2 regions of the Cellulomonas fengjieae genome follow, and region 1 is predicted to be linked to the other one. Evidence: predicted binding sites of a transcription regulator. Region 1 holds the regulator's gene; the other holds the start of a gene.

Evidence for each region. The regulator HspR, encoded in region 1, represses chaperone genes until heat shock. The targets are predictions, from matches to a motif close to AAGTTGAGTCNNNNNGACTCAACTT.
Region 2: the regulator HspR is predicted to act here: its motif matches at 7,962-7,986, upstream of clpB (ATP-dependent chaperone ClpB).

What each region holds. Positions count from the first base shown of each region.
Region 1 is NZ_CP074404.1:3,475,527-3,486,912, reverse strand. It holds gene KG102_RS16125 (hypothetical protein) at 1-7, opposite strand, end outside; partial or broken gene KG102_RS19055 (TniQ family protein) at 191-574, opposite strand; gene KG102_RS16120 (ATP-binding protein) at 618-1,682, opposite strand; gene KG102_RS16115 (helix-turn-helix domain-containing protein) at 1,679-3,676, opposite strand; gene KG102_RS16110 (TnsA-like heteromeric transposase endonuclease subunit) at 3,673-4,314, opposite strand; gene dnaK (molecular chaperone DnaK) at 4,668-6,530, shown strand; gene grpE (nucleotide exchange factor GrpE) at 6,527-7,090, shown strand; gene KG102_RS16095 (DnaJ C-terminal domain-containing protein) at 7,200-8,162, shown strand; gene KG102_RS16090 (heat shock protein transcriptional repressor HspR) at 8,165-8,599, shown strand; gene KG102_RS16085 (Rv0361 family membrane protein) at 8,665-9,096, opposite strand; gene KG102_RS16080 (hypothetical protein) at 9,183-10,055, shown strand; gene nrdH (glutaredoxin-like protein NrdH) at 10,493-10,738, shown strand; gene nrdI (class Ib ribonucleoside-diphosphate reductase assembly flavoprotein NrdI) at 10,838-11,254, shown strand; gene nrdE (class 1b ribonucleoside-diphosphate reductase subunit alpha) at 11,224-11,386, shown strand, end outside.
Region 2 is NZ_CP074404.1:257,821-269,206, reverse strand. It holds gene KG102_RS01275 (aryl-beta-d-glycosidase) at 1-1,396, shown strand, start outside; gene KG102_RS01270 (hypothetical protein) at 1,550-2,089, shown strand; gene KG102_RS01265 (TetR/AcrR family transcriptional regulator) at 2,132-2,749, opposite strand; gene KG102_RS01260 (Gfo/Idh/MocA family protein) at 2,755-3,816, opposite strand; gene KG102_RS01255 (outer membrane protein assembly factor BamB family protein) at 3,854-5,302, shown strand; gene clpB (ATP-dependent chaperone ClpB) at 5,325-7,913, opposite strand; gene KG102_RS01245 (alpha/beta hydrolase) at 8,029-8,973, shown strand; gene KG102_RS01240 (cation diffusion facilitator family transporter) at 9,014-9,997, opposite strand; gene KG102_RS01235 (VOC family protein) at 10,088-10,873, shown strand; gene trmB (tRNA (guanosine(46)-N7)-methyltransferase TrmB) at 10,885-11,386, shown strand, end outside.

The sequences.
Region 1 (11,386 bases):
CGCTCACCACGGATGTCCCGCCGGCCCGCAGGTCCGTTCTGCACCACTCGCGGCGAGTCCGGTGGATGCGGACGTCGTCGTCGCGTCGCGACGGGCACATCCACGCCGGTGCGATCCGCTGCGACCACGAGGAGTGCGGGCCGAACGGTCGCTTACCGCACGTTGGGCAGACGTCGACCAATAGAACCCGGTGACGTCGGCACACGAGGCGCAAGGGCTCGGTCCACTCCGTGCGCCAGAAGGGGTCAGGATCGCCTAGACAGAGTGGGCAGAACGACGCGCCCTGCCGACTCCGTCGCATTCGGCCGTAGGTGGCGGCCCACCGGTCGACCTCCATCTCCCGGTAGGTAGGTGATGCAGGAGGGGCCTGGACTCGAAGAAGCAGCGCCACTGAAGGGGCCAGTTGCCCGGCGGTCAACGACGTCAATCTGACGGACGGGTCCTTGGCGAGCCGCGCGACCGTCGAGGGCGGAACTCCGTAGCGAGCTCCGACACGCGACAGCCAGGACTGCGGCAGTTCATTGTCGTAGGGAGGCACCGCGATCGGCCACTGATTGACGTCGTATCCCGCCATCGTGACACGCAGTCGCGGACGGTCATCTGAGCGCGTAGCGCGGTCAGCGTGCTGCGCTGCGAGTCGCGGCATTGTCCATAACCACCGCGGCCAGGATGTCCGCGTCAATAGTCTCGGCGCCCTTGGTAATCGCCAGGAGGCAGGCGCCGTCGATGAGGTTGGTCAGCGAGCCGATGTTGCCCTGAGTGCGGCGAAAGATCTCCCGGGCGTGGTCAGTGAGCATCCCCGGGCGGGCCTCGGCTAGCACGATGCCGCCCTCGAGAGCCCGCAGCGTCTTAATCCACATCGCGTGGCTCGCGTCGCTGTCGAGGCTGAACGCAGACAGAGTGCAGCGCGTTGCCCGCCTGCTGGTCTGCGCATAGATCGCCTGCTCGCCAGCGAGCCCGTCATCGAAGAACCCCCTCTCGGCGAGATTGATCCCGACGTACATGAAAGTCACCGGCATCTCGTTGGCCAGCCACTTCAGGTGGTTGGACACCTCGATCCCGTGCCGGTGTCGGAAGTCGATGAAGTGCAGCTCATCGAGCACGATCAATCGGGTCTGGCACGACAGGACGCAGTCAACCGCGAACGACCCCAGCGACGATGTCGATGACCTCGCCGCGGCTGGGTGCCCGTAGAACTCGAGGATCTTCTGGTTCAATCCCTTGAGGGTCATCCCGGCAGAGAGGGGGATGAAGGCGACTGGCCATCTCTGATGACCCTCCGCCGTTAGCGCACCCTCGCGCCGGCAGATGCGCCGATGCAGATCCCGCCCAAATTGCTGGGCGGTCGTTGACTTGCCACGACCGGCGTCGGCGCTCACCACCACGGATCCGCGCTGCCGGTCGCCGTCACGACGTCCCGAGGCCAGCACCTGCTCGAAGACGGCGTACGCGGCGAGCAGCTGCGGTGTTTGCACCGTAGGCAGGTTCGCGTTCCACACGATCCGTGCCTCGTTGTAGTCCTCCAGCTCCTCTTCGTCGAGCGCCGCAATCTGGCGGCGATCCAGGCGCTCCAAAGGCTCGCGCGGAGCCGCGTTCACGAACGCATCCCAACCCGCCTTGCGAGCCATGTCGAACCGCGTGGTGCCGTTGCGCCTCAGCCACTCCGCCCATCGGTTCGTCACTCGTCGAACACCTCTAGCGACTCGAGGTGGGCATACCGCTCGAACACGTCCAGATCGTCCGCCGGCTGTTGACGAGCCGCACGACGTTCCAGCAGATCGATGACTCCAGGCAGTGCCGCGACCTGCCGCGCATCGCCTTGGGCGTCCTGCGCCGGCTGGGACGCGAGGCGACGGGCAAGGCTCTGGTGGCGGCGCGTCGTCACTTCACCGCGCTGCCACGAGGCGAGCAGCTCATAGACGGCTGCCGAGGGGTTGTCGACGTGGATGCCCTGGAGTGCAACCTTCTTCGCGTAGTCGACGGCGTCGAGGCTGAAGGGTGCGTCGAGAGAAGGTGCGTGCTCCCATGTCAGCTCGTGCCACGAGTCATCGACGGGATCTCGGAACCACACGTGCCGCACGTCGTGCGTGTCCACGTGCAGAGGCCACTTGCCCGCGTAGGCACCGCCGTACGCAGACCGCAGATTGCGGTACGGGTTGAGGGCTTCACCGTCGTAGCGCAAGCCGTTGACCTCGACCCCGTAGTGCTGAATGGTCCGCCACTTCACATCAAGGAACTCGAACGCCAGGTCGCGTGCGGAGGGCAGCACCAGGCCTCCCATACGGGCCAGGCCGACCTCGAACATCTGCGCCGGCGTGAACCGAGCCCGCGGGAGCTCGGCGACCGCCAGCCCGTCGTGCAGCGAGTGGTGGTAGACCGTCGCAACCCACTCGCGGATGATCTGCTCCAACTCCGCGACGTAGTAGAAAGCTCCGTCCTCGACGTCCTTGCCGCGCGAGTAAACGTCGGGTCCTTTGTAGCCGGACAGGTGCTGCAACAGGGACAGGCGCAACGTGCCGAAGAACCGCTCCAGAGTTGGTTTGTCCGTCGGCTTGTCCTTGATCGCCGGCTGCACGCAGATCCCCAGACGAGCGCATGCGCCGATCACGTGCGCCGATAGGTACTGCTTGCCGTGGTCCGTGACGATGGTGTCCGGGATGATCGCTGGCAGTCCTCCGCGCCGCTGCTGGTGCACACCGTCGGGCTCCTCGGTGCCGACGAGCACGTTCGATGGCACCCCGTGGTACGGCCATGGCTCTCGGCCGTCACTCTGTGGCAGCACGCACTGGAACAGCACGTTCGCCACGTCGACGGCTTTCGTCGACACCGGAGTCAGGCGCAGCCCGAGGATGCAGCGAGAGAAGAGGTCCATCGCAACCGTCAGCTGCACCGGCACCCATCGCCGCGTCACCGGCTCCATCGCGAACACGTCGAGCGAGTTCGTGTCGAGCACGACGTACTCGCCGGGGCGGTCAGCACGAAGCCGGCCGAGCACCCCGTTGGGCCGCTTCGCCACAGAGCGACGAGATTTCGCCGACCTAAACGTGTGCCGCCCCTTGCTCAGCGAATCGACTCGCCTGTACGCCGTCGCGCGAGACGGCAGTTCGACGTCGGATCCATGCACGGAAACGACCTGCCGGTTCGTCTCGTCGATCACCGCCAACACGGAAGGCGTCGACGCATTGGTGTAACTCCTCAGGACGGCGACGAGCACGGCATCCCATCGCGGATCGACGTTGGCCGACCGCTTTCCGGCCCAACGCCCGTCCACCAACCCGTCGATGCCGGCGCGCTGATAGGCAGCGACGCGGCGCCTCACGGTACGAACGTCAACACCAAGCTCGTCGGCGGCCCGAGCGACTCGCGAGCCCAAACTCCCCTCGCCATCGACGACGCCTGCGATCGCACGAGCCTCCGCTTCAACGACGCGCCGAGCTGACGCAGGAAGCGCATCGAGCGCGACCGACCCAAGTACCGCCGGAAGGTCTGACCGGGCATGCTCGTCGTTGTTCAGATGGCGCGATCCGTCGATGAGCGACTCCGCCACGACACGGACAACCTCGAGGTCGCGACGGAGGACGACATCCCTTGCGCTGACTGCTTCGACCTGCCAGACCGCTCCACTCCACCAGACGCGGCCACCCGGTCGGATCTCGAACGTCCCCGCCTGGCTCATACCGGCACCACCTCGGTGAGTGCAGAGATCGGACGGGTCATGTCGCAGCGAAGCTGTCCACGCCACATCGCGGCGAAGACCGCGGCGCGCGGAGGTGCACTGGTCTCGGCAGCAAGCTGACGTTCCAGGTGGCCGATCTGGGTGCCCTCCTCCGAACAGAGATGCACAGCCGCCTCGATGTCTCCGTCGGCGACCAAGCCCGGCCTGCGGGCCGACGCCAGGAGTCGCACGTTCCGCAACTGTTCCCGCGGCGCGCCCGACCACACCGAGTACGCCAGAGCGGCGTCGCCGAACACCCGCGCCGTCCACGCCAACGATGCGCGGACATCGTCGTCCTCGAGCATGTCGACTGGCTTCACATCGACGACGAGCGCGCGACCGTCTGCGTGAAGCGCTGCGAAGTCCGGATACCGCACCCTGGTGCGACTCCCGTCAAGGCCCGTCACCCTCATCGGTTGGGCCGCCAGCCGCACCACGCACGGATCGAAGTCCGCGAGCCAGAGCCATGACAACTCAAGCAGACTTTCGTATACGACGTGAGCTTGGTTCGTCGTCGACCAGAACAGGCCAGGGTAGTGGCGCTGGCCTGCGTAGGACGGGGGGATGCGGACGGGGACCCCATGCGCCACGAGGGACATGTCGACTGCTGAGAGGTCGGCTTCGAGCTCGCGCCCCTCAGCTGTCACGTACGCGGCTCGAGCCGCGCTCGGTCCCACGAAGATGAGCATCCTCCGTGGACAACTCGGTGAGATTCGGACACGCCGTGGACAAGTACGTGAGATTTGGACAACTCAGATGAGATCCCACAGATGCGAACGGTAAGAGGCTGGACGCGCTCGGGAATGCACCGAACCGACCCAGGGTTGAGCCCAATAGACTCAAGTTCGACTGCTAAGCGTTTGCGCCGGCCACGCTCCGGCCGCAGACTTGAGCCAGCCGGACTCAAGACCGAGACCTAGAACCCACGCACGACACGAAAGAAGGAACACACATGGCACGAGCAGTCGGCATCGACCTCGGCACGACCAACTCCGTGGTCGCCGTCCTCGAGGGTGGCGAGCCCACCGTCATCGCGAACGCCGAGGGGTCGCGCACGACGCCGTCGGTGGTGGCGTTCTCCAAGACCGGTGAGGTCCTCGTCGGCGAGATCGCCAAGCGCCAGGCGGTCACCAACGTCGACCGCACGATCACGTCCGTCAAGCGCCACATGGGCACGGACTGGTCCGTCACGATCGACGACAAGAAGTACACCGCGCAGGAGATCAGCGCGCGGGTGCTGTCCAAGCTGAAGCGGGACGCGGAGGCCTACCTGGGCGAGCCCGTCACCGAGGCCGTCATCACCGTCCCGGCGTACTTCAACGACGCCGAGCGCCAGGCCACCAAGGACGCGGGCGCCATCGCGGGCCTGAACGTCCTGCGCATCATCAACGAGCCCACCGCGGCCGCCCTGGCCTACGGCCTGGAGCGCGGCAAGGAGGACGAGCTCATCCTCGTCTTCGACCTCGGTGGTGGCACGTTCGACGTCTCCCTGCTCGAGGTGGGCAAGGACGACGACGGCTTCTCGACGATCGAGGTCCGCGCGACCTCCGGTGACAACCGGCTGGGTGGCGACGACTGGGACAACCGGATCGTCGACTTCCTCGTCTCCGAGGTGAAGAACTCCACGGGCGTCGACCTGGCCAAGGACAAGATCGCCGTGCAGCGTCTGCGCGAGGCGGCCGAGCAGGCCAAGAAGGAGCTCTCGTCCGCGACGAGCACCAACATCTCGCTGCAGTACCTGTCGATGAGCGAGAACGGCCCGGTCCACCTGGACACCAAGCTCACGCGCGCGCAGTTCCAGCAGATGACGCAGGACCTGCTCGACCGCACCAAGGCGCCGTTCCAGTCGGTCATCCGCGACGCGGGCATCAAGCTCTCCGAGATCGACCACGTGGTCCTCGTCGGCGGCTCGACCCGTATGCCCGCGGTCACCGAGGTGGTCAAGGAGCTCACGGGCGGCAAGGAGCCCAACAAGGGTGTCAACCCGGACGAGGTCGTCGCCGTCGGTGCCGCGCTGCAGGCCGGTGTCATGAAGGGCGACCGCAAGGACGTCCTGCTCATCGACGTCACCCCGCTGAGCCTCGGCATCGAGACCAAGGGCGGCGTGATGACCAAGCTCATCGAGCGCAACACGGCCATCCCCACCAAGCGGTCGGAGATCTTCTCCACGGCCGAGGACAACCAGCCGTCCGTGCTGATCCAGGTGTTCCAGGGCGAGCGCGAGTTCGCGCGGGACAACAAGCCGCTCGGCACGTTCGAGCTGACCGGCATCGCGCCGGCTCCGCGTGGTGTGCCGCAGATCGAGGTCACGTTCGACATCGACGCCAACGGCATCGTGCACGTGTCCGCCAAGGACCGCGGCACCAACAAGGAGCAGTCGATGACGATCACCGGCGGCTCGGCCCTCCCCAAGGAGGACATCGAGCGCATGGTGCGCGAGGCCGAGGAGCACGCTGCCGAGGACAAGGCGCGTCGCGAGGAGGCCGAGACCCGCAACACGGCCGAGCAGCTGGTCTACTCGACCGAGAAGCTGCTGGTCGACAACGCGGACAAGCTGCCCGAGGAGGTCAAGACCGAGGTGCAGGCCGCGGTGACCGAGCTCAAGACGGCGCTCGAGGGCTCCGACGTGGCCGAGGTCAAGGCCAAGCACTCGGCTCTGCTCGCGGCGAGCCAGAAGATCGGCGAGGCGCTGTACTCGGCCGAGAACATGGGCACCGCGACGCCGGCCGACGAGACGCCCGCGGCGGACGCCACGTCCGACGAGGACGTCGTCGACGCCGAGATCGTGGACGACGAGGGTGAGGTCCGCAAGTGACCACAACCCCATCCGAGGAGCCGGGCGACGAGCGGACGCCTGAGGAGCAGGTGCTCGCCGACGCCGAGTCCATCGCGGCCTCGGCCGAGGAGGAGGTCGTCCTCGAGGGTCTCGTCGCCGCGGAGAAGCTCGCGGCCGAGCGGCTCGAGGAGCTGCAGCGGTCGCAGGCGGCGTACTACAACCTCGAGCAGCAGTACTCCGGGTTCGTGAAGCGGTCCAAGGCCGAGTCCCTGGCCGCTCACGAACGGGGGGTGCACACGATCGTCGAGGCGCTCATCCCGGTGCTGGACGACATCGAGCTGGCTCGCCAGCACGGTGACCTCACGGGTCCGTTCGCGGCGATCGCGGAGAAGCTCGAGGGCACGCTCGCCCGGTTCGGCGTCGTCCGCTACGGCGAGGCCGGCGAGGCGTTCGACCCCGCGGTGCACGAGGCGCTCATGCACTCGCACTCCGCGGACGTGACCGAGGCCACCGTGCAGACGGTGCTGCAGCCGGGGTACCGCACCCCGGAGCGCATCCTGCGGGCGGCGCGCGTCGCCGTGGTGGACCCCGAGGCGTAAGAAGCCCAGTACCGTCCGAGGATCCACGGGTTCCGACCCGTGGATCCTCGGACACCCCAGCACGAGGCACGACGAAGACGACGAAGAACGAGACGAAGGAAGGAGCGGCGTGACCGGACAGGACTGGCTCGAGAAGGACTTCTACTCGGTCCTCGGCGTCCCCAAGGATGCCGACGCCGCGACCATCAAGAAGGCGTACCGCAAGCTCGCCCGCAAGGAGCACCCCGACCACAACCCCGGTGACCCCAAGGCCGAGGCCCGGTTCAAGGACGTCGGCGAGGCGTACGCGGTGCTGTCCGACCCGGAGCAGCGCAGCCAGTACGACCAGCTGCGCGCCATGGCGGGCGGCCCGCGGTTCACGGCGGGCGGACGCGGCGGCGCCGGGTTCGAGGACGTGTTCGGCGGCATGTTCGGCGGTCAGCAGGGTGGCGGACGCGTCCGGTACACCAACGCCCCCGGCGGAGCCGCCGGGTTCGAGGACATCCTCGGCGGGCTCTTCGGCAACGCCGGTGGGTTCTCGCAGGGACCGCAGCAGGGGGCCGACCTGGCCACCAGCGCGACCCTGCCGTTCCGGCAGGCGGTCGAGGGGTCGACGGTCTCGCTCACCGTCGAGGGCCGCACGATCAACGCCCGCATCCCGGCGGGCGTGCGCGACGGTCAGAAGATCCGGCTGCGCGGCAAGGGGCGGCCGGGTGCCAACGGCGGTCCCGCCGGCGACCTCGTCATCACCGTGCGCGTGTCGCCGCACCCCGTCTTCTCGCTGGACGGCGACAACCTGCGCATCACGGTGCCCGTGGCCTTCGACGAGGCCGCGCTGGGCGCCACCATCGAGGTGCCCACGCTCGACGGGTCGACCGTGCGCGTGCGCGTCCCGGAGGGCACCCCGTCGGGTCGCGTGCTGCGCGTCAAGGGCAAGGGCGTTCCCGGGAGCAAGGGTGACCTGCTGATCACCGTCCAGGTGGTCGTCCCGCAGCGGCTCAACGCCGCGGCGCGGGAGGCCGTCCAGGCCTTCGGCATCGCCACCTCCGGACAGGACGTGCGGGCCGACCTGCTCGCCGCGGCGAGGAAGTAGCCATGCCTGCCGAGGACGCGAAGGTCTACGTCATCTCGGTCGCCGCGGAGATGGCCGGCATGCACCCGCAGACCCTGCGGCAGTACGACCGACTGGGCCTGGTCAGCCCGAGCCGGACGAGCGGCCGCGGCCGGCGGTACTCGCTGCGCGACATCGCCACGCTGCGGGAGGTGCAGCGGCTGTCCCAGGACGAGGGTGTGAACCTCGCCGGCATCAAGCGGATCCTCGAGCTCGAGGGTGAGGTCGAGGGCCTGAGGCGGCAGGTCGAGTACCTGCGGGCGTTCGTCGACCCCGGTCGCCGCATCTTCACGGCCGACCCCCGCGGCGACGTCGTCGCGGTCAACCGCGTGCCCGGGCGCAACCGTCGGCCCAGGACCCCGGAGGACCGCGGCGCGGTCGTCCTGTGGAAGCCCGACCTCAAGCCCAACCGCAACTGACCCCGCCGTCCGCACGCGGTCGGACCTTGTCGTGGGCGGGTCCGGCGGGAGGGTGGGGCCGACACTCACTGCTCGGCGGGCGCGCACACGGTCCAGCGGTCGTCCTCCTGCCGGAACCAGAGCGTGATCGTCGGCTGCCCGGATCGGGCCACCCGCGCACTGGCCACGCCACCGGTGACGCGGATCTCGGACGTCCGCACCGGTCGCGGCGACGGGGGATCGGCGACGCCGCCGTCGTTGGCCGGGTCGTAGTCGTCGTCCTCGGTGATCGCTGAGGCCTCCTCGTCGCACAGCAGCGCGATGACGGCGGCCTGGTCCTCGCGGTCCACGGCCCGCGCGAAGTCCTCGACCACGGCACGGATCTGCGCCTCGTCGCCGAACGCGCGGCGGAGGATGCCGGGCAGCACCACCGCGGCCGCGACGACCAGGACGACGGCGGCCGCGGCGACCACCCACGGCCAGCGGCGTCGGCGTGGCGGGTCGGGTGGTGGCGACATGTGCGTCTCCCCTCGGACGGCGGTCCCGGTGTATCAGATCGACGGGAACCGCCACAATCTGGTACTTCTCGACCATGGGGCAGGCGATGGTTGCGCGCGTCCGTTCGGTGGTCGCCACCGTGCTCGCGACGGTGCTGGTGCTTGCCGCCCCGGCGGCGCCCACGACGGCGGCGCCGACCGACGTCTGCGCCCCGCTCATCGCGGCGTTCGAGGCCGTGCGCCAGCGGATCGTGGTGCACAACGCGCAGCCCAACGTCTTCGACCAGAACCAGACGGCGGCGCTGGCCGCCTACAACGCCGAGGCGGCCCAGCTCACCGCCGAGCAGGCCTCCGCGCAGGCCAACGCGCAGGCATGCGTCGACGCCATGAGCTCGCTCGCGTCCGGGAACTCGACGCTCGACGTCAACCCTCCCCCCGAGCGGCTGCTCGCCACGCTGCAGAACGCCAAGGACAAGATCCCGAACGGCTTCGTCCCACCGGCGCCGCCCGTCGTCGGCAAGAACTGGCGGGTGCCCAAGAACTCGCCGCCGCGGGACCTGTACGACGCGCTGCGGGCCGACAACCCGGGGAACCTGGGCAACGCGGTCCTGCAGGGCAGCCCCCGGCCGGTCGTCGGTGGGCAGGACCCGGCGTACCCGAACCTCGTCTTCGGTGCCAACAAGAAGGGTGCGTCCGCCGCGTCGCCGGACCACATCGTCCCGATCGCGGAGCAGCTCAACATGCCGGGCTTTCTCCAGCTGCCGCCCGAGTACATGTACGTCGTCACGCGCTCACCCGTGAACTTCCAGTGGCTCTCGTGGAAGGCCAACCTGTCCAAGCAGTCCCGCAGCGTGGCGGGGATGTCCGGCGTGGACCCGGCGTGGCAGGCGGCACAGGTGCAGCTCGAGGCGCAGACGCGGGCGTCCCTGGAGGCGGCGATCGCCCGGCTGCTCGCGAGCCGGCCCCCGACCACGCCCTGAGGGCCGACCGTCATCCGTTCGAGTGCATCGTCACGGCGACGCGGGCGTGTCGTGCGAGGCATTCCCGACGAACCGGACAGCCCGGGTGTGCACTGCCGTGTGGAGCACCCTGTGGGCGCCGGACGGCCCCCTGTGGACGCCTGTGCACGACCGCGCATAGGCGCTGGTCGGGGGCCGTGTCAGTGGTCGCCGATAGCCTTGAAGTTCTCCACAGGGTGAAGAATGACACACCTGTCACTACAACCCCTAGTGGTCCATTGCTTGTGGGACCCCTAGGTGTAGTGTCTAGTAACGACGCAGTGCAGAGATCGCAGGACGGGTTCTCGGCCCCGCGTCCAGGCTCGGAGACGGGCCCACCAGCGCACGAACAGCACACGAACAGCTTCGCGAACGCTCCCCGGGGAGTGTGCCGCAGACAGAACAACCGGGAGCCCACCATGACGATCACGGTCTACAGCAAGCCGGCGTGCGTGCAGTGCACCGCGACCTACCGCGCACTCGACAAGCTCGCCGCCGAGTACACGGTGGTGGACATCAGCGAGGACGCCGACGCGCGCGACTACGTCATGTCGCTCGGTCACCTGCAGGCGCCCGTCGTGATCGTCGACGGCGAGCACTGGTCGGGCTACCGCCCCGACCGCATCAAGGCGCTGGCCGACCGTATGGCCACGGCCGTCGCCTGAGCGGACGCCCCGGGCCGGCGCCGGTCTCGACGCCGCGCCGGTTCGGCGGGCGCTCCGCCCGGTTCCACCGAGCGACCCGAGCGTGAAGGGACAGGACCGATGAGCTCCCTGGTCTACTTCTCCTCCACCTCGGACAACACCCACCGGTTCGTGCAGAAGCTCGGTCCGGGCGCCCACCGCATCCCGGTGCGGCCCACGGACCCGTTCCTGCACGCCCCCGAGCCGTACGTGCTCATCGTGCCGACGTACGGCGGAGGGAACGAAGGTGGCGCAGTACCGAAGCAGGTCATCAAGTTCCTCAACGACGAGGACAACCGTGCGCTGATCCGCGGCGTCATCGCGGCCGGCAACACGAACTTCGGCGAGGCCTACTGCATCGCAGGGGACATCATCGCGGCCAAGTGCCACGTCCCCTACCTGTACGGGTTCGAGCTCATGGGAACGACAGAGGACGTCATCCGCGTCCGTGAGGGATTGGGAAGATTTTGGCAACGACAGTCACAGATACCCGCGTAGAGACGTCGGGACTGGATTACCACTCCCTCAACGCCATGCTCAACCTGTACGGCCCGAACGGAGAGATCCAGTTCGACAAGGACCGTGAGGCGGCACGGCAGTACTTCCTGCAGCACGTCAACCAGAACACGG
Region 2 (11,386 bases), 770 kb from region 1:
GCGACGGGTGCTCCGGCTCGTCGCCAGGGGCCTGCCCGCTGTCTCGTCGGCAGCCTCGTTCGACGTCGACGCCCACCACGACCTGGCCCGCGAGGCCGCGGCCGCGGGCTCGGTGCTGCTCAAGAACGAGGGCGCGCTGCTCCCGCTCCCGTCCACCGACGGCGTCGCGGTCGTGGGCGAGTTCGCCCGCACCCCCCGCTACCAGGGCGCCGGGTCGTCGCAGGTCAACCCGACGCGGCTCGACGCCGCGCTCGACGCCTTGCGCTCGGTCGGCGACGACGTCCCGTTCGCGGCGGGCTTCACGATCCCGGGCGGTCCGGCCGGCGACGACGACGACCTCCTGGCGGAGGCCGTGTCGGTGGCCCGTGACGCCGGGACCGTCGTCGCGTTCGTCGGGCTGCCCGCGCCCGACGAGTCCGAGGGCTACGACCGGCCCCGCTTCGAGCTGCCCGACAACCAGGTGGCCCTGCTGCGGGCGGTCGCCGCGGTCAACCCCCGGGTCGTCGTCGTGCTCGCCAACGGGTCTGCGGTCGGCGTGTCCGGCTGGCACGACCTCGTCCCGGCGATCCTCGAGACGTGGCTCGGCGGCCAGGCGGGCGGATCGGCGGTCGCCGACCTGCTGCTCGGCATCCGCACCCCGTCCGGCAGGCTGGCCGAGACGATCCCCCACCGGATCGAGGACACCCCGGCGTTCGGGAACTTCCCCGGCGAGGCGGGTGTCGTCCGGTACGGCGAGGGCGTGCTGGTGGGGTACCGCTGGTACGACACGCGTGCCATGGACGTGGCCTACCCGTTCGGCCACGGGCTGTCGTACACGACGTTCTCCTACGACTCCCTGGACGCGACGGTCGACGGGTCCGACGTCACCGTGACCGTGACGGTCACCAACACGGGGCCGGTCGCCGGCGCGGAGGTGGTCCAGGTCTACCTGCGGGACCCACGGGCCGCTGTCCTGCGCCCGACGCGCGAGCTCAAGGCGTTCGCCAAGGTGGCGCTTGAGCCCGGCGAGTCGCGCGAGGTGGCATTCGCCCTGACCGCCCGGGACCTGTCGTACTGGCACCCCGGGCTGCGGCGCTGGGTGGTCGAGGGCGGCGAGTTCGTCGTGGAGGCCGGTGCGTCGTCGCGCGACATCCGAGGGTCGGTCTCGCTCCACGTCGAGGGCGAGCCGCTGTGGAGCCCGCTCACCTCGATGTCGACGATCGAGGAGTGGTTCGCCCACCCCGTCGGTGGACCGCTGATGCAGGCCGCCCTGGTGCCGCCGGCCGACCTGCCCCTGGACGACACGATGGCGGCGATGATGCTGCAGATGCCCGCCAAGGTCATCGCCGAGTTCGGCATCCCGGGCTTCGACCGCGCCCGGCTGGACGCCCTGGTGGCCCAGGCAGCGGCGAGCTGACCGCCCGCGAGATCGTGGCTTCGGCGTGAGAACGACACTCCGAGCTGACGATCTCGTGCGGAACCCACGATCTCGGCGACGCGGCCGGTGGCAGCGGGCCGGTGGCAGCGGCCAGCGGCAGGGGTCGGCGTCGGCGGCTGGGACACTCGGGGCATGGATCTCGAGGGCGTGCTGGCTGACCTGGACGCCGCAGGTGTGTGGCTCGACCCGGCGCTGACCGCCGAAGAGATCGCCGACGTGGAGCGGCGGTTCGGGTTCACGTTCTGCGCCGACCACCGCGCGCTGCTGGAGCTCGCGGTCCCCGTCGGCGACCACTGGCCGGACTGGCTGTCGGACGACGAGGAGCCGCTGCGGCAGAGCCTCGCGTGGCCCGTCGAGAGCGTCATCTCCGACGTCCTGAGCGGCGACTTCTGGCCGGCGTCGTGGGGCGACGCACCGGCCGACCGGGAGACCGCGGCCCGCGAGAACCTTGCCGCGGTCCCGCGGATGGTCCCGGTCTGGGGCCACCGCTACCTACCGGCAGCTCCCGCCCCGCGCGGCGTGCCGGTGTTCTCGGTCTACGGGACGGACGTCATCCACTACGGCTCCGACCTCGCCGACTACCTGGCCCGCGAGTTCCTGGGCCGCTCCGGCCCCGTCCCGCCCGCGACTCACGGCATCCCGTTCTGGTCCGACCTGGTCGACGGCGTCTGAGGCCGTGGTTGCGGCCCAGCTCGGTGGTTGCAACAACCGACCTCAGGGGGCCTGCACCGCGTTGAGCTGGGCCCGCAGGGCGGCCGCCATGTCCGGACGGGCGTCCGGGGCGTCCGCCGTCAGCAGCCACTGGATCTGCATGCCGTCCAGGACCGCGACGGTGAGCCGGGCGGCGGTCTCCGGGTCCAGACCGGGCCGCAGCCGACCCTCGTCGCGCCAGCGCTCGAACTCGCCGACCGCTCGGTCGACCACGCGCCGGTAGCGCTCCTGGAAGTAGGCGTGCGCGGGGTGCCCAGGCGACGTGGCCTCGGCGGAGAGCGTCGCGTACAGCTCGACGATGCCGGGGCGCGACGCGTTGCGCTCGATCACCCGGGTCAGCGCCTCCACGTACTCGTGCCCGGCGGCCAGGTCCGCCTGGAACGCCGCCTCGTCGACCTCGTCGCGCCGCTCCAGGACCGCCGCGAGCAGCGCCGCCTTGCTGGGGAAGTGGTGCAGCAGGCCGGGGTGGGAGATGCCGACGCGGGCGGCCACCTCCCGCAGGGAGGCCGTGCGGTACCCGACCTCGCCGAACAGCCGCATGGCGGCGTCGAGGATCTCCGCGCGGGTGGCGCGACCCCTGGCGTAGCCGCCCGACCGCGGGGAGCCGGCCTCGGTGGTCATGGGCCTCAGGATGCCAGCCCGGTCGCGTCCTCCCCGGGGTAGACCACGCCGAGCTGTCGGCGGATCTCGTCGGCGGTCTCGAGGATCGCGACCGTCTCGTCGAGCGGCTGCCACGGGGACTCGGTCCTGCCCTCGGCGACATACCGGGCGAGGGCCGCCGCCTGGAAGCACAGGCCGTCGTGCCCGTGGATGCGGTTGTCGTCCCAGGTGGCCCGCTGCCCGTCGCGCACGAGCGTCACGGTCGTCGGAAGGTAGAACTGCTCCCCCACCTCGACGCGCGCGGCCGAGCCGGCGATCTGGGCGGTGTGCGGCGTCGCGGCGAGCAGCGACGTGAAGACCGAGGTCTGCAGGTCGGGTCCGTACCCGACCATCGCCGACACCTGGGCGTCCACGCCGGTGGACGCCAGAACCCCGGTCGCCTGGACGCTCGTGGGGCGCGCGGCCGACGCGGCGAACGACGCGAACGCCAGCGGGTACACCCCGAGGTCCAGCAGCACGCCACCGGCCAGTGCCGGGTCCAGGAGCCGGTGCGACGGGTCCGGCGCGGTGCGGACGCCGTAGTCGGCGGCCACGCGGTGCACGTCGCCCAGCGCGCCGTCCGCCAGCAGGCGTCGGATCACGTCGGTGTGCGGCAGGTACCGGGTCCACATGGCCTCCATGAGCAGCACGCCGGCGGCCCGGGCCGCGTCGACGAGCTCGCGCGCCTCGGCGGCGTTGCGGGTGAACGCCTTCTCGACCAGCACGTGCTTGCCGGCCTCGATCGCCAGGAGCGCCTGGTCGCGGTGGTGGCTGTGCGGGCTGGCGACATACACGACGTCGACGTCGGGGTCCTCGACCAGCTGCTGGTAGGACCCGTACGCCCGGTCGATCCCGTGGGCGTCGGCGAACTCCTGCGCCCGTGGGAGCGACCGCGACCCCGCGGCGACGACCCGCTGCGAGGTGTGCGTGCGGACGGCGTGCGCCCACCGGCCGGCGATGAACCCGGGCGCCAGCACGCCCCAGCGCAGCGGGGGTGCCTCCCGGGGGTCGGCGACGCGCGGCTCGGGCAGGAGGAGGTCGGATGACATGCCCGCAGCCTGCCAGGCGCGGCGGTACTCTCCGGCCATGGCGCGTCGCGGCCCCCTCACCCCGGTCGACCTTGTCGAGTCGGACGAACCGACCGAGTCGCCGGCGCCGCAACCGGCCGCCCGACGAGGCCGCCGGTGGTGGCTGTGGGCGGTTCCGGTCGCGGCGGTGGGCATCGCCCTGGGGGTACAGCAGGTAGCCGACGCCCGGTCCCGCGCCGCGGACGCGCGGATCGCGGCGCTGCCGGGGGCGATCGCCCCGCTGGGCGAGAGGCTCGAGGTCCGGTGGCGGCTCGCGGACGGCATGACCGCGCCCGCCGTGGACGGCCCCGTCGCGAACGACCGCCTGCACGGCGCCGTGGGGTCGGCCGGCGGCGCCACGTCCTACGACGCACTCGACCTGCGCACCGGCGAGCGCGCCTGGTCCACGCCCCTCACGGGTCCCGACGCGGACCCGCCGACGCCCGGCGGGGCGATGTGCACCGCGGACCCCGGCGTCGAGCCGGAACGGGTGGTCTGCCTCGTGATCGAGGGCGACCTGAGCAGCTCCGAGAACGGTGGCGACGGTGCGCAGATGCCCACCGGGTCGCGGGTGGTGGTCCTGGACCTGGCCGACGGACGCGTGCTCGCCGACCACCCGATCATCCCGACCGTCTCGATCGCGGTCCTGCCGGGGCTGGTCGCCGCGGCGACGATCGGCGACGACCGCCACCTCGTCGTCGTCGCGACCGACCCGCTCACCGGCGAGGAGCTCTGGCGGTACCGGCACGCCGACCCGGTGCGCGGGGTGGTGGACCCGGGGAGCACGTTCATCACGGGGATCGGCGACCTGGCGGTCGTGCTCAACCTGACCGGCGGCGCCGTGCTCGTGTCCGCGTCCGGCGAGCGGGTGGAGGAGGACACCGAGACGGACAGCTGGGGGATGACGTCGCAGGGACGGTTCTACCTGGACCGCCCGGATCCGGACGGTGTCGGGCGGCTCCAACGGGTGTTCCGCCCGGGCCGGCCACCCCTCGAGGTGCGCGGCCAGCTGCTCGAACGGGCAGTCGACGACGGCAGCGTGCCCGGGCTCGAGGTGTCGATCGGTGACAAGGCGTACGGCTGGGACGGCCGGACCGGTGAGCGGCTCTGGGCCGCCGACGTCGGTGCCTCGTCCGGCTGGCGGGAGACCGTGCTCATCCTCGAGGAAACGGTCTACCTGAGCGCTGGCGAGCGGGTCGTCGCCCTGGACGCGCGCACCGGCGCCAGCCGCTGGACCGCTCCGGGGGTCGCCGACGGGAGCTCCGCCGAGCTGCTGACCGACGGGGCGCACATCCTGCTGGTGGAGTCCGCCGACGCGGAGGACGGCGCGGCGACGGTGACGGTCCTGGACCGCAGGGACGGCACGCTCGTGCGTCGCCTGGCGACGCCCGACGGCGTCTACCTCGCCCTCGCGGCGGGCCGCTACCTGGTCGGCGCCGGCGAGCAGGGCATGGTGGGGCTGGGCTGACGGGTCAGCCCAGCCCGGCCGGTCAGCGCCCGACCACGAGCCCGTCCTCGCCGCGGTCGACCACGACGGTGTCCCCGTCCTTGATCTCCCCGGCCAGGATCTGCCGGGCGAGGCGGTCGCCGATCTCGCGCTGCACCAGCCGCCGCAGCGGACGGGCACCGTACGCGGGGTCGAACCCCTCGATCGCCAGCCACTCGCGGGCGGCCGGTGAGACCTCGAGCGTGAGCCGACGGCCCTTCAGCCGCGCGGCCAGCGCGGCGACCTGGAGCTCCACGATCTGCCCGAGCTCCTCCAGCGACAGCGGGTCGAACAGGACCACGTCGTCGAGCCGGTTGAGGAACTCCGGCTTGAACGCCGCGCGCACGGCGGCCATCACCGTGTCGCGCTTCTCCTCGTCGGACAGCATCGGGTCCACCAGGAACTGCGAGCCCAGGTTGGACGTGAGCACCAGGATCACGTTGCGGAAGTCGACCGTCCGCCCCTGGCCGTCGGTCAGGCGCCCGTCGTCGAGCACCTGCAGCAGCACGTCGAACACCTCGGGGTGCGCCTTCTCGACCTCGTCGAGCAGCACCACCGAGTACGGCCGGCGCCGCACGGCCTCGGTCAGCTGGCCGCCCTCCTCGTAGCCGACGTAACCGGGGGGCGCGCCGACGAGCCGGGCGACCGAGTGCTTCTCGGCGTACTCGGACATGTCGATGCGGACCATCGCGCGCTCGTCGTCGAACAGGAAGTCCGCGAGCGCCTTGGCCAGCTCGGTCTTGCCGACGCCGGTGGGGCCGAGGAAGAGGAACGAGCCCGTGGGCCGATCGGGGTCGGAGACGCCCGCGCGCGACCGGCGAACCGCGTCCGACACGGCCGCGACGGCGGGACGCTGCCCGATCAGCCGCTGGCCGATGACCTCCTCCATGCGCAGCAGCTTGGCGGTCTCGCCCTCCAGCAGCCGCCCGGCGGGGATGCCGGTCCACTGCGCGACCACCTCGGCGACCTCGTCGGGACCGACCTTCTCCGCGATCATCGGCGGGCCGTCCGGGGCGGCGTCGACCGCGTCCTCGACCGCCTCCGCCGCCGCGATCTCCTGCTGGAGCGCGGGCAGCTCGCCGTACTGGATGCGCGCCGCACCGGCGAGGTCGCCCTCGCGCAGCAGCCGGTCGGCCTCGGAGCGCAGCGTGTCCAGGCGGGCCTTCAGGTCACCGACCAGGTTGTGCCCGGCCTTCTCCTTCTCCCACCGCGCGGTCAGCGCCGCGAGCTCCTCGCGCCGGTCGGCCAGGTCCTTGCGCAGCCGCTCCAGGCGCTCGGCCGAGGCGGGGTCGTCGGACTCGGAGAGCACGACCTCCTCCATCTCGAGCCGGGTGACGGCGCGCTGCAGCTCGTCGATCTCGATCGGCGACGAGTCCAGCTCCATGCGCAGGCGCGACGCGGCCTCGTCGACCAGGTCGATCGCCTTGTCCGGAAGCTGGCGACCGGTGATGTACCGGTCGGACAGGGTCGCGGCGGCAACCAGCGCCGAGTCGGCGATGGTGACCTTGTGGTGCGCCTCGTAGCGCTCCTTGAGCCCACGCAGGATGGCGATCGTGTCCTCGACGGACGGCTCGCCGACGAAGACCTGCTGGAACCGCCGCTCGAGCGCGGGGTCCTTCTCGATGCGCTCGCGGTACTCGTCGAGCGTCGTCGCGCCCACCAGGCGCAGCTCGCCGCGCGCCAGCATGGGCTTGAGCATGTTGCCCGCGTCCATGGCACCCTCGCCGCCGGCGCCCGCGCCGACGACCGTGTGCAGCTCGTCGATGAACGTGACGACCTCGCCGTTGGAGCCGGTGATCTCCGAGAGCACGGCCTTGAGCCGCTCCTCGAACTCGCCGCGGTACTTGGCACCGGCCACCATCGCGGCCAGGTCGAGCGCGACCAGCTTCTTGCCGCGCAGGGACTCGGGCACGTCGCCCGCGACGATCCGCTGGGCGAGCCCCTCGACCACGGCGGTCTTGCCCACACCGGGCTCGCCGATGAGGACGGGGTTGTTCTTGGTGCGCCGGGACAGGACCTGCACGACGCGGCGGATCTCGGCGTCACGGCCGATCACCGGGTCGAGCTTGCCGTCGCGTGCGCGCTGCGTCAGGTCCACGCCGTACTGCTCGAGCGCCTTGTAGGTGCCCTCGGGGTTCGGCGTGGTGACGCGCGCGGAGCCGCGCACCGCGGGCAGCGCGGCCGCGAGCGCGTCTCGGGACGCGCCCTGGGCACGCAGGGCGTCGGCGACGCCGGACTGGCCGGCGGCCAGACCGAGCAGCAGGTGCTCGGTGGAGATGTAGTCGTCGCCCAGCGAGCGCGCCTCGGACGAGGCGGCCTCCAGCGCGGTCGACGTGGCCCGCGAGGCCGTGGGCTGCGCGACGGTGGAGCCGCTGGTGGTGGGCAGGTTGACGAGCATGCCGCGCACGGCGCGACCGAGTGCGCCGCGGTCGGCACCGACCGCGTCGAGCAGACCGTTCGCGACACCGCCCTCCTGCTGGAGCAGTGCGTTGAGCAGGTGCGCCGGCTCGAGCTGCGGGTTGCCGGCGGCCGACGCCTGCTGGATGGCGTCGCCCAGTGCCTCCTGGGACCTGGTGGTGAACTTGGCGTCCACATGACCTCCTGAGAAGTGTGTCGTGTCTGCTCATCGCAACGACGGCCGAAGTTGAGTCTATTCCACTCAACTCTGCCCGCCACCCGTGGGGCGGGTCCGTGGCACGATTCGCGCCATGACCGACGACGCCCTCGACGTGCTCGGTGCGGGCTGGACCGCGCGCACCCTCCCCCTGCGTCCCGACGGCGGCTCCCCGGACCCCGTCGCGACGCTCGTGCACCGGACCGGATCGCCCTCGCGACGCGCACTGCTGTACGTGCACGGCTTCGTCGACTACTTTTTCCACGCCGCGCTCGGTGACGCCCTGGCCGCGCACGGCTACGACGTCTACGCGCTCGACCTGCGCGACTACGGGCGCTCGATCCGCGACGGCCGACCGCCCAACCACGTCACGGACCTGGGCGCGTTCGCCGAGGAGCTCGACGCCGCGATCCGCCTCCTGCGCGCCGACCACGACGAGGTCGTCCTGCTCGGCCACTCGATGGGCGGGCTCGTCACGTCCCTGTGGGCCGACTCCCGCCGCGGCGAGGGCCTGATCGACGCGCTCGTGCTGAACAGCCCATGGCTCGACCTGCGGGGCTCGTGGTTCGAGCGCACCGTGTTCACCGGCGTGCTGGACGTCGTCGGCAAGGTCGCCCCGAACCTCGTCGTCAGCGGGATCGACCCGTACTACGGCCGCGCCCTGCACCAGAGCACCGGCGGCGAGTGGTCGTACGACCTGGCGTGGAAGCCGTTCGACGGGTTCCCGGCACGGGCCGGGTTCGCCCGGACGGTCCGCCGTGGGCACGCCAGGGTGGCCCGCGGGCTGGACATCGACGTCCCCGTGCTCGTGCTGGCGTCCGACGCGTCAGGTCCGGACGACGCGTGGCACGACGCCCTGGTGACCACCGACTCGGTGCTCGACGTCGCGCACATCAAGGAGCGCGCACCTCTGCTCGGCCCGGACGTCACGTTCGTCGAGATCCCCGGTGGCGCGCACGACCTGGCGCTGTCCCCGGCGCCCGCCCGCGACACCTACGTCGGCGAGGTGCTGGCGTTCCTGGACGCCCGCCTGCCCTGATCGGGGGACCGGCCGTCCGCCGCGACGCGCACCCCCTCGCTCACAGGGCCGGGTCCTCGGGCAGGGACAGCGTCAGGGTCGCGCCCACCACGGCGGGCGACCGGGCCAGGCGGCGCTCGAGCGAGGCCAGCACGCGTGCCGTGTCCGTCTCGGTCATGTTCCCCGCGAGGTCCACCGCGCCGGTGAGGTACACCTGCCGGGCGCCGACGAACTCGAGCCGCAGCATGGTCACCCGCTCGACCTCGGTGAACGAGAGCAGGGACCGCACCGCGGCTGCCCTCACCTGCGGGTCCACCACCTGGCCGACCAGGAACCGGCGGTTCCGGTCGATCAGCACGACCGCGACGACCCCGAGCAGGATCCCCACCAGGATCGAGCCCACCGCGTCCGGCACGGGCGACCCGGTCACCTGGTGCAACCCGATCCCCGCTGCCGCGACGACCACGCCGACCAGCGCCGCCGCGTCCTCGAAGAACACGGCGCGCACCGTCGGGTCGGAGGTCGCCAGGACGTGGTCGAGCAGGTCCTGGTGCTGCGTCGCGGCCCCCTGCCGGGCCTGCCGCGTCGCCTGCCGGAACGAGATGGCCTCGAGGACGAACGCCACCGCGAGCACCGCGTACGCGACGCCGAAGTCGCTGGCCGGCTCCGGGTCCGCGAGCTCGGAGATCCCGTGCGTGATCGAGACGCCCGCCCCCACCGCGAACAGGCCGATCGCCGCGAAGAGGGACCAGACGTAGACCTCCCGCCCGTACCCGAACGGGTGGTCGGCGTCCGCGGCCTTGGCGGCACGGCGCTGCGCGATGATCAGGAAGATCTCGTTGCCGGTGTCCGCCCACGAGTGCGCCGCCTCCGCGAGCATCGAGGCCGACGCCGTGACGACGGCTGCGCCGGTCTTGGCGATCGCGATCAGCAGGTTGGCGCCGAACGCGACCGCCACCGTGAGCGCACTCTCCGCGTGGGTGTCCGGACCGGGGGGCTGCCCGGTGATGTCGACCGGTGACTCGCCGTCCGGTGCGTCGGCCATGAGACGTGGCTACCACAGGCGTCACCCGGTTGTCTCTGGTTGGCCGCCGGTCGACGCGCACCGGCCGGTGGTGGGGTGTTGGGTGGGTCCATGACCACTCATCACGACGCCTGGCCGACCGGCACCCCGGCCTGGGCAGACATCACCGTCCCGGACCTGACGACCGCCCGCGCGTTCTACGGGCCGCTGCTCGGGTGGGAGTTCGAGGTGGGCGGCCCGGAGCTCGGCTTCTACACGCAGGCGCACGTCGGCGGCCGACGGGTCGTCGGGATGGGCGAGCCCATGGAGGCGGACCCGCCCGGGCCGCCCGCCTGGTGCGTGTACCTGGCCGCCGACGACCTCGCGGCGACCACGGCCGCCATCACCGAGGCGGGCGGGAAGGAGATCGTTCCCGCGATGCGGATCATGGACCTCGGCGCCATGGCGCTCTTCGCCGACACCGCCGGGGCCGTGTTCGGCGTCTGGGAGCCCGGCACGCACACCGGCTGGGACGTCGTGGACGAGCCCGGCGCGGTGGTGTGGTGCGAGGTCATGGTGCACGACCAGCCCGGCGCGCTCGCCTTCTACCAGCGGGTGTTCGGGTACACGGTCGAGGACCTGAGCGCGCCCGGGTTCCAGTACGCGTCCGTGTCGCTGGAGGGGGAACCGCTCGCCGGCGTCGGCGGCTACGGCCCGCAGGCGGGGGCCGACGCGCCGGCCGCGTGGACCCTCTACTTCGGCGTCGCCGACGCGGAGGTGTCGGCCGCGCAGGTGGCGGAGCTGGGCGGCACGGTGGTCAGCCCGGCCACGGACACGCCGTTCGGCCGCATGGCGATCGTGGCCGGACCGTTCGGGGAGGTCTTCGCGCTGATGGGTCCGGTGGCCGGCGGCGCCTAGGCTGGACCCTCGTGACCCCGTCCGACGCGTTCCGGCACGTGGCCTCCCGCCCGCACGAGCCGCTGCGCACATTCCATCCCCGCCGCGCGCCGCTCAGTGCCGGGCGCGAGGACGCGCTGGCCCGGCTGTGGCCGCGCTTCGGCTTCTCGGTGCACGACCCGCGCTCACCCGTCCCGCTGCGCGACGGCGCTCTGGACACCCGGGCGCTCTTCGGGCGGTCGGCGCCCGTGGTGCTGGAGATCGGCTCAGGCATGGGCGAGACGACCGCCGCGATGGCCGCCGCGGACCCGGCGCGGGACTACCTGGCGGTCGAGGCGCACCTGCCCGGTGTCGCGCACCTGCTCGGGCTGATCGACCGGGCCGGCCTCACCAACGTCCGGATCGCGCACGGCGACGCGCTCGACCTGGTGCGCAGCGTGCTCCCCGAGGAGTCGCTCGACGCCGTGCACGCGTTCTTCCCCGACCCGTGGCCCAAGGCCCGGCACCACAAGCGCCGCCTCGTGCAGCCGTCGC